DNA from 4 places in the Streptomyces sp. NBC_00341 genome. Region 3 is predicted to be linked to each of the others. Evidence: riboswitches for the same ligand, from Rfam matches in the RefSeq annotation. Region 3 holds a riboswitch; each other region holds the start of a gene.
What was found. A riboswitch is a leader RNA that binds a small molecule or an ion and turns the genes downstream of it on or off. The one in region 3 is predicted to bind thiamine pyrophosphate.
Positions count from the first base shown of each region.

Region 1: it holds a riboswitch for thiamine pyrophosphate, as region 3 does, so the genes downstream of both, OG892_RS29690 (thiamine ABC transporter substrate binding subunit) here and thiC (phosphomethylpyrimidine synthase ThiC) in region 3, are expected to answer to the same signal.
Region 2: it holds a riboswitch for thiamine pyrophosphate, as region 3 does, so the genes downstream of both, thiO (glycine oxidase ThiO) here and thiC (phosphomethylpyrimidine synthase ThiC) in region 3, are expected to answer to the same signal.
Region 4: it holds a riboswitch for thiamine pyrophosphate, as region 3 does, so the genes downstream of both, OG892_RS35600 (cytosine permease) here and thiC (phosphomethylpyrimidine synthase ThiC) in region 3, are expected to answer to the same signal.

Region 1 is NZ_CP108002.1:6,565,869-6,568,987, forward strand. Features, by position in the region: gene rlmN (23S rRNA (adenine(2503)-C(2))-methyltransferase RlmN) at 1-1,088, shown strand, start outside; TPP riboswitch at 1,155-1,271, shown strand; gene OG892_RS29690 (thiamine ABC transporter substrate binding subunit) at 1,353-2,456, shown strand; gene OG892_RS29695 (iron ABC transporter permease) at 2,543-3,119, shown strand, end outside.
Region 2 is NZ_CP108002.1:2,161,738-2,164,856, forward strand. Features, by position in the region: gene OG892_RS09610 (NAD(P)/FAD-dependent oxidoreductase) at 1-717, opposite strand, end outside; TPP riboswitch at 911-1,023, shown strand; gene thiO (glycine oxidase ThiO) at 1,021-2,199, shown strand; gene thiS (sulfur carrier protein ThiS) at 2,196-2,429, shown strand; gene OG892_RS09625 (thiazole synthase) at 2,432-3,119, shown strand, end outside.
Region 3 is NZ_CP108002.1:4,497,609-4,500,727, reverse strand. Features, by position in the region: gene thiC (phosphomethylpyrimidine synthase ThiC) at 1-1,376, opposite strand, end outside; TPP riboswitch at 1,369-1,502, opposite strand; gene OG892_RS20260 (YibE/F family protein) at 1,573-2,943, shown strand; gene OG892_RS20255 (SsgA family sporulation/cell division regulator) at 3,005-3,119, opposite strand, start outside.
Region 4 is NZ_CP108002.1:7,965,148-7,968,266, reverse strand. Features, by position in the region: gene OG892_RS35610 (ROK family transcriptional regulator) at 1-9, shown strand, start outside; gene OG892_RS35605 (formylglycine-generating enzyme family protein) at 6-971, shown strand; TPP riboswitch at 1,028-1,122, shown strand; gene OG892_RS35600 (cytosine permease) at 1,113-2,510, shown strand; gene OG892_RS35595 (MFS transporter) at 2,551-3,119, opposite strand, start outside.

The DNA of each region.
Region 1 (3,119 bases), 2.1 Mb from region 3:
TCACTTTCGTCGCGCCCCGCGGAGCCAAGAAGCCGCCGCGGCACCTCGCCGACCTCACGCCCGCCGAGCGCAAGGAAGCCGTCGCCGCGACCGGCGAGAAGCCCTTCCGCGCCCAGCAGCTCTCGCAGCACTACTTCGCGCGGTACGCGCACGACCCCTCGGAGTGGACCAACATTCCGGCCGGGTCGCGGGACAAGCTCGCGGAGGCGTTGTTCCCCGACCTGATGTCCGTGGTCCGCCACATCAGCTGCGACGACGACACCACCCGCAAGACCCTGTGGAAGCTGCACGACGGGACGCTGGTCGAGTCCGTCCTGATGCGCTACCCCGAGCGCGTCACGATGTGCATCTCCTCGCAGGCGGGCTGCGGGATGAACTGCCCGTTCTGCGCCACCGGGCAGGCCGGTCTCGACCGCAACCTCTCCACCGCGGAGATCGTCCACCAGATCGTGGACGGCATGCGGGCGCTGCGCGACGGCGAGGTCCCCGGGGGCCCGGCGCGGCTCTCCAACATCGTCTTCATGGGCATGGGCGAGCCGCTCGCCAACTACAACCGGGTGGTCGGCTCCATCCGCCGGCTTACCGACCCCGAGCCCGACGGGCTGGGGCTGTCGCAGCGCGGGATCACCGTCTCGACCGTCGGCCTGGTGCCGGCGATGCTGCGCTTCGCGGACGAGGGCTTCAAGTGCCGCCTCGCCGTCTCGCTGCACGCCCCGGACGACGAGCTGCGCGACACCCTCGTTCCCGTGAACACCCGGTGGAAGGTGCGCGAGGTACTGGACGCGGCCTGGGAGTACGCGGAGAAGTCCGGTCGCCGCATCTCCATCGAGTACGCGCTGATCCGTGACATCAACGACCAGGCCTGGCGCGGTGACCGGCTCGGCCGGCTCCTCAAGGGCAAGCGGGTACACGTCAACCTGATCCCGCTGAACCCGACACCGGGCTCGAAGTGGACCGCCTCGCGGCCGGAGGACGAGAAGGCGTTCGTCGAGGCCATCGCCGCCCACGGGGTGCCGGTGACCGTGCGGGACACCCGGGGCCAGGAGATCGACGGGGCCTGCGGGCAGCTCGCGGCGTCCGAGCGCTAGGGCAACCGCGTCGGCCGAGCTCTGAGGCCGGAACCAGCCGTGTAGCCTGGGCGTGAATTCAACTTCATATTCCGACAGGGGAGCGCCACAGCGCTGAGAGTGCGGCACCAAGGACAGGTTGGCCGCAGACCCTCTGAACCTCGCCCGGGTCATTCCGGGTAGGAAGTTCGGACCTTACTCAAGCTGTTGCGCCCTGCCCGCTTCCGGTCCACTCCGGTGCGGGCAGGGCCGCGTCTCTTCCTGGTCACCCCCAGGAGGAATCACATGAGCACCACCAAGAAGATCGCGGTGACGGCCGTCGCCGCCGCGATCGGCGCGACCGCGCTCGCCGGCTGCGGCAGCTCGGACGACGCGTCGTCCGGCTCGTCCGGCACCAAGGGCACCGGCTCCAAGACCGTCACGCTCGTCAGCCACGACTCCTTCAACGCGTCCAAGGGCGTGCTGAAGGAGTTCACCCGGGAGACCGGTTACACCGTCAAGGTGCTCAAGAGCGGTGACGCGGGCGCCGCCCTCAACCAGGAGATCCTGACCAAGGGCTCACCGCGCGGTGACGTGTTCTTCGGCGTCGACAACACCCTCCTCTCGCGCGCCCTCGACAACGGCCTCTTCACGCCGTACGCCGCCAAGGGCCTCGGCCAGGTCGCGTCCGACGTCCAGCTGGACGCCGAGAAGCACCGGGTCACCCCGGTCGACACCGGCGACATCTGCGTCAACTACGACAAGAAGTACTTCGCCGACAAGAAGCTCGCGCCGCCGAAGACCTTCGACGACCTGGCGAAGCCCGCGTACCGGAACCTCCTCGTCACCGAGAACGCCGCGACGTCCTCGCCCGGCCTCGGCTTCCTCCTCGGCAGCATCGCCACCTACGGAGAGGACGGCTACCAGGACTACTGGAAGAAGCTGAAGAGCAACGGCGTCAAGGTCGTCGACGGCTGGGAGCAGGCGTACAACGAGGAGTTCTCCGGCTCCGCGGGCGGCAAGAAGGCCAAGGCCGACCGGCCGCTCGTCGTCAGTTACGCCTCCAGCCCGCCCGTCGAGGTGCTGTACGCGGACCCGCAGCCCAAGACCGCCCCGACCGGGGTCGCCACCGGGACGTGCTTCCGGCAGATCGAGTTCGCCGGTCTGCTCGACGGCGCGAAGAACGAGGCGGGCGGCAAGGCCCTGCTGGACTTCATGATCGGGAAGAAGTTCCAGGAGGACATGCCGCTCAACATGTTCGTCAGCCCGGTCACCAAGGGGGCGAAGGTGCCGGAACTCTTCACCAAGTTCGGGGCCACCTCCGACAAGCCCGCGACCGTCGCCCCGGACGCGATCGCCAAGAACCGTGAGCAGTGGGTCCAGTCATGGTCCTCGCTCGTAGTGAAGTAGCGAAGCCCCCCGTACGCGGACCGGGCGCGCGCGGGAAGGCCGCACGCTCCCGGTCGCGGCGCGGGAGCGCGGTGCGGCTCGGTCTGATGGCCGTGCCCGTCGCCTTCTTCGCGGTGTTCTTCGCCTACCCCGTCGCGGCGATCGTCGGGCGGGGGCTCAAGGCCGACGGGGTCTGGCAGTTCGGGCGCTTCGCCGAGGTGCTGAGCCGGCCGGACATCCGCGAGGTCCTCTGGTTCACGCTCTGGCAGGCGCTCGCCTCGACCGCGCTGACCCTGCTGATCGCGTTGCCGGGTGCCTATGTGTTCGCCCGGTTCGACTTTCCGGGCAAGCAGCTGCTGAGGGCGGCCGTCACGGTGCCGTTCGTGCTGCCGACCGTCGTCGTGGGCACCGCGTTCCTCGCGTTGCTGGGGCGCGGCGGCCTCCTCGACGACCTGTGGGGCGTCCGGCTCGACACCACGGTGTGGGCGATCCTGCTGGCCCACGTCTTCTTCAACTACGCGGTCGTCGTGCGCACCGTCGGCGGGCTGTGGTCGCAGCTCGACCCACGGCAGGAGGAGGCCGCGCGGGTGCTCGGCGCCGGACGGTTCGCCGCCTGGCGGCGGGTGACGCTCCCGGCGCTCGCCCCCGCCGTGGCGGCGGCCGCTCTGATGGTCTTCCTCTTCA
Region 2 (3,119 bases), 2.3 Mb from region 3:
CACGGAGCCGTCGGGCCCGAGCGCGACGCCGGAGCCGGCCAGCCAGCCGGTGGCGGGCCGTGCGCCGATCCCGACGACGACGGCGTCGGCCGGCAGGCTGCGGCCGTCCGCCAGGAGCACCCGGCCCGGCTCGACCCCGGCCACCCGCGCCCCGGTCAGCAGCGTGGCGCCGCTCTCCGCGTACCAGGCGGCCATCGGGGCGGCGACCTCGGTGGGCAGGGCGCCCGCGAGGGGGTGTTCCGCGGCCTCGACGACGGTGACCTCGCAGCCCGCCGAGCGGGCCGCGGTGGCGAACTCGGCGCCGATCCAGCCCGCGCCGACGACCACGACGGTGTGCCGTGCGTCCAGGACGGGCCGCAGCCGCGCCGCGTCGTCCAGGGTGCGCAGCAGATGGACGCCCTGCACCCCCTCGGAGCCGGGCAGCACAACGGGTTCGGCTCCGGTGGCGATGACCAGGACGTCGTAGGGGACGGGCCCCTTCGAGGTGTCCAGTTCGTGGTCCGCGGCGCGCAGTCCCGTGACCTCGCGGCCCAGCCGCAACTCGATGCCGAGTGTCTCGAAGTCGATGTCGAAGGCGGATTCCTCGGCCTTGCCCAGCAGCACCGCCTTGGACAGCGGTGGACGGTCGTAGGGCTGATGGGGTTCGGCGCCGATGAGGGTGAGGGCGCCGGCGAAGCCCTGTTCCCGCAGGGCCACCGCCGTCTGCACACCCGCCATGCCCGCGCCGACGACGACCACCCGCCGCCCGGCCCGCTCCGACTGCCGCTCCGGCCGCTCTGCCCGCTGCTGCTCGTTCACCCGACCACCTTAATCAACTGACGGTCCGTCAGGAAAGGGGTTCCTCACCGTCCTCGTACCGCCGGCCTCCTGCTTTACCCGTCCGGAGGGGCTGGGTCTAGGGTGGCCCACGTAAAAGACTCGCGGGAGCCCGGACGTACCGGGCTGAGAGGGAGGCTGGGCGGCCTCCGACCGTACGAACCTGATCCGGGTCATGCCGGCGAAGGGAGGGGCTGGATGCCCATGCCTGTCCACCGCACGAGCGGGTCCGAGGTCCTCGTCATCGGGGGCGGCATCATCGGCCTGGTCACCGCCTGGCGGGCCGCGCAGCGCGGTCTGGCCATCGCGGTCGTCGATCCCGACCCGGGCGGCGGGGCCGCCCGGGTCGCGGCCGGAATGCTGGCCGCCGTCACCGAGCTGCACTACGGCGAGGAAATGCTGCTGGGGCTCAACCTCGCCTCCGCCGCGCGCTATCCGGCGTTCGCGGCCGAGCTGGAGGCGGCGAGCGGGCAGGACATCGGCTTCCGCGCCTGCGGCACCCTGGCCGTCGCGCTGGACACCGACGACCGCGCCCACCTGCGGGAGCTGCACGAGCTGCAGCGCCGCTCCGGGCTGGAGTCGCAGTGGCTCACCGGCCGGGAGTGCCGGCGCCTGGAACCGATGCTCGCGCCGGGCGTGCGCGGCGGACTGCGGGTCGACGGCGACCACCAGGTCGACCCGCGCCGGCTGTCCGCCGCGCTGCTGACGGCGTGCGAGCGGGCCGGGGTCGTCTTCCACCGGCAGCGGGCCGAGCGGCTCTCCGTGGTGCGCGACCGGGCCACCGGGGCGGTACTGGCCGACGGTTCGGAGCTGTCGGCCGACCAGGTCGTGCTCGCCGCCGGCAGCCTCAGCGGCCGGCTCGCGGGGGTGCCGGAGCACATCCGGCCGCCCGTCCGCCCGGTCAAGGGCCAGGTGCTGCGGCTGACCGTACCCCCCGCGTACGCCCCCTTCCTCAGCCGCACCGTGCGGGCCGTGGTCCGGGGCAGCCACCTCTACCTCGTGCCGCGCGAGAACGGCGAGCTGGTGGTCGGCGCCACCAGCGAGGAGATGGGCTGGGACACCACCGTCACGGCGGGCGGGGTGTACGAGCTGCTGCGCGACGCCCACGAGCTGGTGCCCGGCATCACCGAGCTGCCGCTCACCGAGACCCGCGCCGGTCTGCGCCCCGCCTCCCCCGACAACGCGCCGCTGCTCGGCCGCACCGCGCTGCCCGGCCTCCACCTCGCCACCGGCCACCACCGCAACGGGGTGCTCCTCACCCCGGTCACCGGTGACGCCATGGCCCAGCTGCTGGCCGACGGCGAGCTGCCCGAGGTGGCCCGCCCCTTCTCCCCCGGCCGCTTCCCGGCCGCCGCCCCCGTACGACAGGAGCAGCCCGCATGACCGCGCCCACTCCCGCCTCCGTGCCCGTCCTCTCCGTGTCCGTGAACGGCGAGGCCGTCACCGTCGCCGCGGGCACCACCCTGGACTCCCTCGTCGCGACCCTGACCGAAGCGCCCTCCGGGGTCGCGGCGGCGCTGAACGAGACCGTCGTGCCGCGCGGCCAGTGGTCCGCCGCGGCGCTCTCGGACGGCGACCGGGTCGAGGTCCTGACCGCGGTTCAGGGAGGCTGACCGTGTCCGACGACCTCTTCACCCTCGGGGACACCGTCTTCGGCTCCCGGCTGATCATGGGGACGGGCGGGGCGCCCAGCCTCGATGTGCTGGAGCGCGCGCTGACCGCCTCCGGCACCGAGCTGACCACCGTCGCGATGCGCCGCCTCGACCCGACCGTGCGGGGCTCCGTGCTCTCCGTCCTGGAGAAGCTCTCCATCCGGGTGCTGCCGAACACGGCGGGCTGCTTCACCGCGGGCGAGGCCGTGCTCACCGCCCGGCTGGCCCGCGAGGCACTCGGCACCGACTGGGTCAAGCTGGAGGTGGTGGCCGACGAGCGCACCCTGCTGCCCGACCCGGTCGAGCTGCTGGACGCCGCGGAGATCCTGGTGGACGACGGGTTCACCGTGCTGCCCTACACCAACGACGACCCGGTGCTCGCCCGGAAACTGGAGGACGTGGGGTGCGCGGCGGTCATGCCGCTCGGCTCCCCCATCGGTTCGGGCCTGGGCATCCGCAATCCGCACAACTTCCAGCTGATCACCGAGCGGGCCGGGGTCCCGGTGATCCTGGACGCGGGCGCCGGGACGGCCTCGGACGCGGCGTTCGCCATGGAGCTGGGGTGCGCGGCTGTGATGCTCGCCTCGGCGGTGACCCGGGCCCAGGAGCCCGAGCTGATGGCCGCCGCGATGCGGCACGCGGTGGAGGGCG
Region 3 (3,119 bases):
GCGACATCGGTGGTCAGCGGGCCGAGGGTGTAGAACGGCGCCTCCTCGCAGATCTCCTGCTGGAGGTCGATGTTCTCCTTGATCTTGTGCATCGGGACGTGTCCCGGGCCCTCGATCATCGTCTGGACACCGAACCGCTTGGCGACGGTGTTCAGTTCGCCGAGGGTGCGCAGTTCGGCGAACTGCGCCTCGTCGTTGGCGTCCGCGATCGATCCGGGGCGCAGCCCGTCGCCCAGCGAGTACGTCACGTCATAGGACGCGAGGATCTCGCAGAGCTCCTCGAAGTGCTCGTACAGGAACGACTCCTTGTGGTGCGCGAGGCACCAGGCGGCCATGATCGAGCCGCCCCGGGAGACGATGCCGGTCTTGCGACGGGCCGTCAGCGGCACGTACGGGAGGCGCACGCCGGCGTGGACCGTCATGTAGTCGACGCCCTGCTCGGCCTGCTCGATGACGGTGTCCTTGTAGATCTCCCAGGTCAGCTCCTCGGCCCTGCCGTCGACCTTTTCGAGGGCCTGGTAGAGGGGCACGGTGCCGATCGGCACCGGGGAGTTGCGAAGTACCCACTCACGGGTGGTGTGGATGTTGCGGCCGGTGGAAAGGTCCATGACCGTGTCGGCGCCCCACTTGGTCGCCCAGGTCATCTTGTCCACCTCCTCCTCGATCGAGGACGTCACCGCGGAGTTGCCGATGTTGGCGTTCACCTTCACCAGGAACCGCTTACCGATGATCATCGGCTCGATCTCCGGGTGGTTGACGTTGGCCGGCAGCACGGCCCGGCCCGCGGCGATCTCCTCGCGCACCACCTCGGGCGTGACGTTCTCCCGGATCGCCACGTACTCCATCTCCGGGGTGACCTCGCCGCGCCGGGCGTACCCGAGCTGGGTCACCGGGCGCCCGTCCCGGCTGCGCCGCGGCTGGCGCGGGCGGCCGGGGAAGACCGCGTCCAGATTGCGCAGCCCGCCACGCGGCGAGGTGTGCTTGAGCCCGTCGTCCTCGGGACGCGCGGCGCGGCCGGCGTACTCCTCGGTGTCACCGCGGGCGATGATCCAGTTCTCCCGCAGCGGCGCGAGTCCGCGCCGCACATCGGTGTCGATGGCGGGATCGGTGTACGGCCCCGACGTGTCGTACAGCGTCACGTCCTTGCCGTTGGTGAGGTGCACCTGACGGACCGGCACCCGGAGGTCCGGGCGCGAGCCCTGGACGTACCCCTTGTGCCAGCCGATGGACTTCCCGGCCCTGTCGCTCGGACCGGCTCCGTCGTTCTGACTGGCTCCGTCGCTCGGACCGGCCCCGTCGCTCCGACCGGCCCCGTCGCTCCGACCGCCCTCGTCGTTCTGACTGGAGGCAGGCATGCGTGCATCCGCTGTGGTCATGAGACCTACTCCCTACGCCGGCATTACCCGGTAACAGGTTCGGCGGTCGGCGCAGCTTGTCCCGTACGGATGTACGGAGATCAGCGCCCTCTCAGCCCGGTGCTCCGAGCTCCCGCGTGTGCAAAGGTGCCACCACGCTAACGCCCTCATGGGTGTGCTGAACAGTGGGCCCTGCTCGTCTTGCGATGATCGGCCGGTGACGTCCCCCCGTATCGTTCCCGAGCAGCCGTCCCCTCAGCACACCCACACCCACGCCCACACCCACACGCACGGCCCCGCCGCACCCGTGTCCAAGCACCTGCGCAAGGTGATCGCCGCCGTACTGATCCCGTTCGCGGCCGCGGTCGCCGTCGGGCTCGTGGTGCTCTGGCCCGGTGGTGCGCCGGCGCACGAACGAACCGGTGTCGGTTTCGACCGGCAGACCCAGCAGGCGAAGGTGGCGAGCGTCGACAAGGTCGACTGCAAGGACGTGAATGCGGCCCAGCTGCCGGTCGATGGCGAGACCCCGCCGGTGAAGGACCCGGCGACCGGTGAAGGCGGGGCCGCACTCTGCGAGAAGGCCACGGTCGAGGTCACGAGCGGCAAGGACAAGGGGCGCACCTTCATCGAGGTGGTCCAGCCCGGCGCACCGCGACAGCTGCGGGAGGGGCAGGAAGTGGTGGTCGCGTACGCCCCCGACGCGCCCCATGACCTCCAGTACTCCGTGACGGACGTGACCCGGAAGTTCCCGATGGCGCTGCTGGCCGGAATCTTCGCCGTGGCGGTGGTCGTCGTGGGGAGACTGCGCGGGGTCATGGCGCTGGTGGCGCTCGCCCTGTCGTTCGCCGTGCTGACCCTGTTCATCCTCCCGGCCATCCTGCAGGGCTCGAATCCGCTGCTCGTGGCGGTGGTCGGGGCCGGCGCCATCATGCTGATCGCCCTCTACATCTGCCACGGGCTGACCGCCCGCACCTCGGTCGCCGTCATCGGCACCCTGATCTCGCTGCTGCTGATCGGGCTGCTCGGCTCGCTCTTCATCGGCTGGGCGAGCCTGAGCGGGAACACCGATGACAGCACCGGCCTCATCCACGGCCTGTATCCGCACATCGACATGAGCGGTCTGCTTCTGGCCGGCGTCATCATCGGCTCCCTGGGGGTGCTCGACGATGTGACGGTCACCCAGACATCGGCCGTCTGGGAACTGCACCAGGCGGACCCGACGATGAGTGCGAAGCAGCTTTACCGGGCAGGTATCAGAATCGGAAGGGATCACATCGCCTCGGTGGTCAACACCCTGGTGCTCGCCTATGCGGGCGCGGCGTTGCCGTTGCTGCTGCTGTTCTCGATCGCCCAGAGCAGCGTGGGCACGGTGGCCAACAGCGAGCTGGTGGCGGAGGAGATCGTGCGGACACTGGTCGGCTCGATCGGGCTGGTCGCCTCGGTGCCGGTGACCACCGCGCTCGCGGCACTGGTCGTCTCCGCGGACCGTACGGGGGTCGGCGCGGAAGCCGGGGCTTCGGCACCCGTACGGAGTGGCAGAGGACGACGGCGACGGGCGAAGGCCTCAACGGTCAATCACGGAGAGTGATTCACCCGTTCGGCAGGTGTGGTGTTCGACCGGCACCCGGGCCCCGATAAGACGGCTCCCGTCAGCCGGCGTTCTGCTCCTCGGCCAGAATTCGCCCCAATGCCTCTTCCAGATTGCCCTCGAAGTCACCCAGAGTGCACTCCTGGCCGAGCGGGACGAGCTTGTCCGTCCGGTCG
Region 4 (3,119 bases), 3.5 Mb from region 3:
GCGCGGTGAGCGCCTGCTGCGGTCCCGCCCGCGAGAGCACCCGGACGGCGCCCGCCGCTCCCCCGGCGGACTTCGCCGTCCCGGTGCGAGGCCGGGCCGACCTCCTGCGCGGCATGGTCGCCGTACCGGGCGGACCGTTCCTGATGGGCGGCGAGGACGAGGACGCGTTCCCGGACGACGGCGAGGGGCCCGTACGGGAGGTCACGACCGGGGCGTTCCATATCGACGCGGCCTGCGTCAGCAATGCCCGGTTCGCGGTCTTCGTCAAGGCCACCGGCTATCGCACCGAGGCCGAACTCATCGGCTGGTCCTACGTGTTCGGGTCCTTCATCCCACCGGAGGCGCGCCGTGCCGTACTGCCGGGCACCGTGCCCGGCGCCCCCTGGTGGCGGGCGGTGACCGGAGCCCACTGGCGGGCACCCGAGGGGCCGGGCACCTCGGTCGGCGACCGCCGGGACCACCCAGTGGTCCACATGTCGTGGAACGACGCGACGGCCTACGCCCGGTGGGCCGGCAAGCGGCTGCCCACCGAGGCCGAATGGGAGAAGGCCGCCCGGGGCGGCCTCGTCCGGGCCCGGTTCCCCTGGGGCGACGAACTGACCCCGAACGGCCGGCACCGCTGCAACATCTGGCAGGGCGACTTCCCGGTACGCAACACCCGCGAGGACGGCTACGCGGGCACGGCACCCGTCAAGGCCTACGCCCCCAACGGCTTCGGCCTGTACAACGCCTCGGGCAACGTCTGGGAGTGGTGCGCCGACCGGTTCAGCACCGACTGGCACACCGCCGAGCACCCCGCGACCCGGACCGACCCCACCGGCCCGCCGCACGGCGAGAACCGGGTGCTGCGCGGCGGCTCGCACCTGTGCCACCGCTCCTACTGCAACCGCTACCGCGTCGCCGCCCGCACCTCCAACACCCCCGACAGCACGACCGGCCACGGCGGCTTCCGCTGCGCGCTCACGGTCTGACCGTCGCCTTCACCCCTCCCGTCGCGCTCCGCGCACACCCGGCTATCCTGGCCGCCTCACCGGACACGGGGTGCCCCGCACAGGGGCTGAGAACACACCCGTCGAACCTGAACCAGTTAGCACTGGCGGAGGGATGTCTTCATGTCATTGCCGTATGCCCAGGACGAGCGCGCGGCCACGGACGCGCGGCCCGCGTTCGACGGACGGATGCCCACCGCCCCGGGCGATCTGCGCGTCGAGGCGCACGGGATAGCCCCCGTCCCCGAGGACCGCCGCTACGGCGGGCCCGGCCGGCTGTTCACCGTCTGGTTCGCCCCCAACCTGACCATGACCGGGGTCTTCACCGGCACCGTCGGCATCGCCCTGGGCCTGGACTTCGCCACGGCGCTCACCGCCGTCGTGCTCGGCACCCTCGTGGGCGCCGTGCCCACCGCGTATCTGGGCACCTGGGGCAGCCAGACAGGCGCCGGACAACTCCCGCTCGCCCGGCTGGCGTTCGGCCGGGGTGTGGTGCTGCCGGGCACGCTCCAGTGGCTGTCCTCCATCGCCTGGGACGCGCTGATCGGGCTGTTCGGCGGGGAGGCGCTGGCCCAGCTGTGCGGCTGGCCCTTCTGGCTCGGAGTGCTGGCCATGATGGCGGCCCAGGGCGCGCTCGGCGTCCTCGGGTACGAGGTGATCCACCGGCTCCAGACCGTGATGACCTTCGTCCTCGCCGCCGCCTTCGCGGTGCTCGCCACGAAGCTCCTGGACGGGGTCCACCCCGCCGCGACCGGCACCGCACACGGCGCGGACCGGGCGGGCGCGTTCGTCCTGACGTGCACGATCGCCCTCAGCCTGGCGCTGTCCTGGGCGCCGTACGCCAGCGACTTCAGCCGCTACCTGCCGCGCACCACGTCACGGCCCCGGATGTTCTGGTGCACTCTGCTCGGCATCAGCGTCTCGTTCGTGGCGGTCCAGACGCTCGGCCTGTGGGGCGCGTCCGTCTTCACCGACCAGACCGCGCACGGCATCGACACCCTGCTGGGCGGGGGCGCGCTCGGGGCGTTCGGGCTGCTCGCCGTGGCACTCGCCGCGCTGTGCAGCAACGCCATGAACGACTACAGCGGCTCGCTGGCGCTGCAGACCATGGGCGTTCGCCTGCCGCGCCCCGTCGCCGCCGCGCTCGCCGCCGCCCTCGGCTTCCCCCTCGTCCTGTGGATGCACGCGGCCGACACCACCGCCCGCTTCCAGAACGTGCTGCTGCTCGTCGGCTACTGGATCCCCGGGTTCGTCGCGATCGTGGCCGTCGACTGGATCGTCCGGGCGAGGGCGCGCGGCGGCTCCCCCGTCGACCTGGCCGCCGAGAGCTCCCGCCCCCAGCCGTGGTGGCCCGCGCTCACCGCGTTCGCCGCCGCCTTCGCCGCGGCGGTGCCGTTCATGAGCACCGGCCTGTACGTGGGCCCGGTGGCGCGGGCGCTGCACGGGGCGGACCTCGCCTACGGGGTGGCGTTCCTCGCGGCCCTCGCCGTGTACGCCCCGCTGCGACTGCGCCGCCGCTGACGGTCCCGGCGGGCGCGGCGGACGGTGGGGCGCCGGGGCGTCACGCCTTCGCGGTCTCCGTCTCGCCGTGGATGTAACGGCCGCCGCGGAGCAGCGAGACGACCGCGGCCACCAGGCACGCAGCGATGGCGAAGTCGAAGGCCACGGAGAGGCCCTGCTCGAACGGTCCGGAGATCAGCGTCGGGAAGAAGGCCCGCCCGGTGAGGTAGTCGGCGTGGCTGGTGGGCAGCTGCGCCAGGGTCTCCGGGCCGAGCAGGCTGCGTACCGGGTTGTACCCCAGGAGCGCCGCGAACAGCACGCCGACCGGTGGCAGGGCCGCGACGCGTGCCGCGTCGGCGGGCGGCACGCCCTGCTCGGTGAGTCCGTGGGCCAGCGTGTCGGGCAGCGAGCTCGCCAGCCCGGCGATCATCAGCGAGAAGAAGATGCCGATCGACAGCACCGTGGCCGAGTTCTGGAAGGTGGTACTGATCCCCGCGCCCACCCCCCGCTGGTCCGGCGGCAGACTGTTCATGATCGCCGCCCGGTTGGGCGAGGCGAAGAGCCCCATGGCCAGCCCGTTGACGAGCAGGATCAGGGCGAAGAGCCAGTAGTCGAAATCGACCGGCAGTT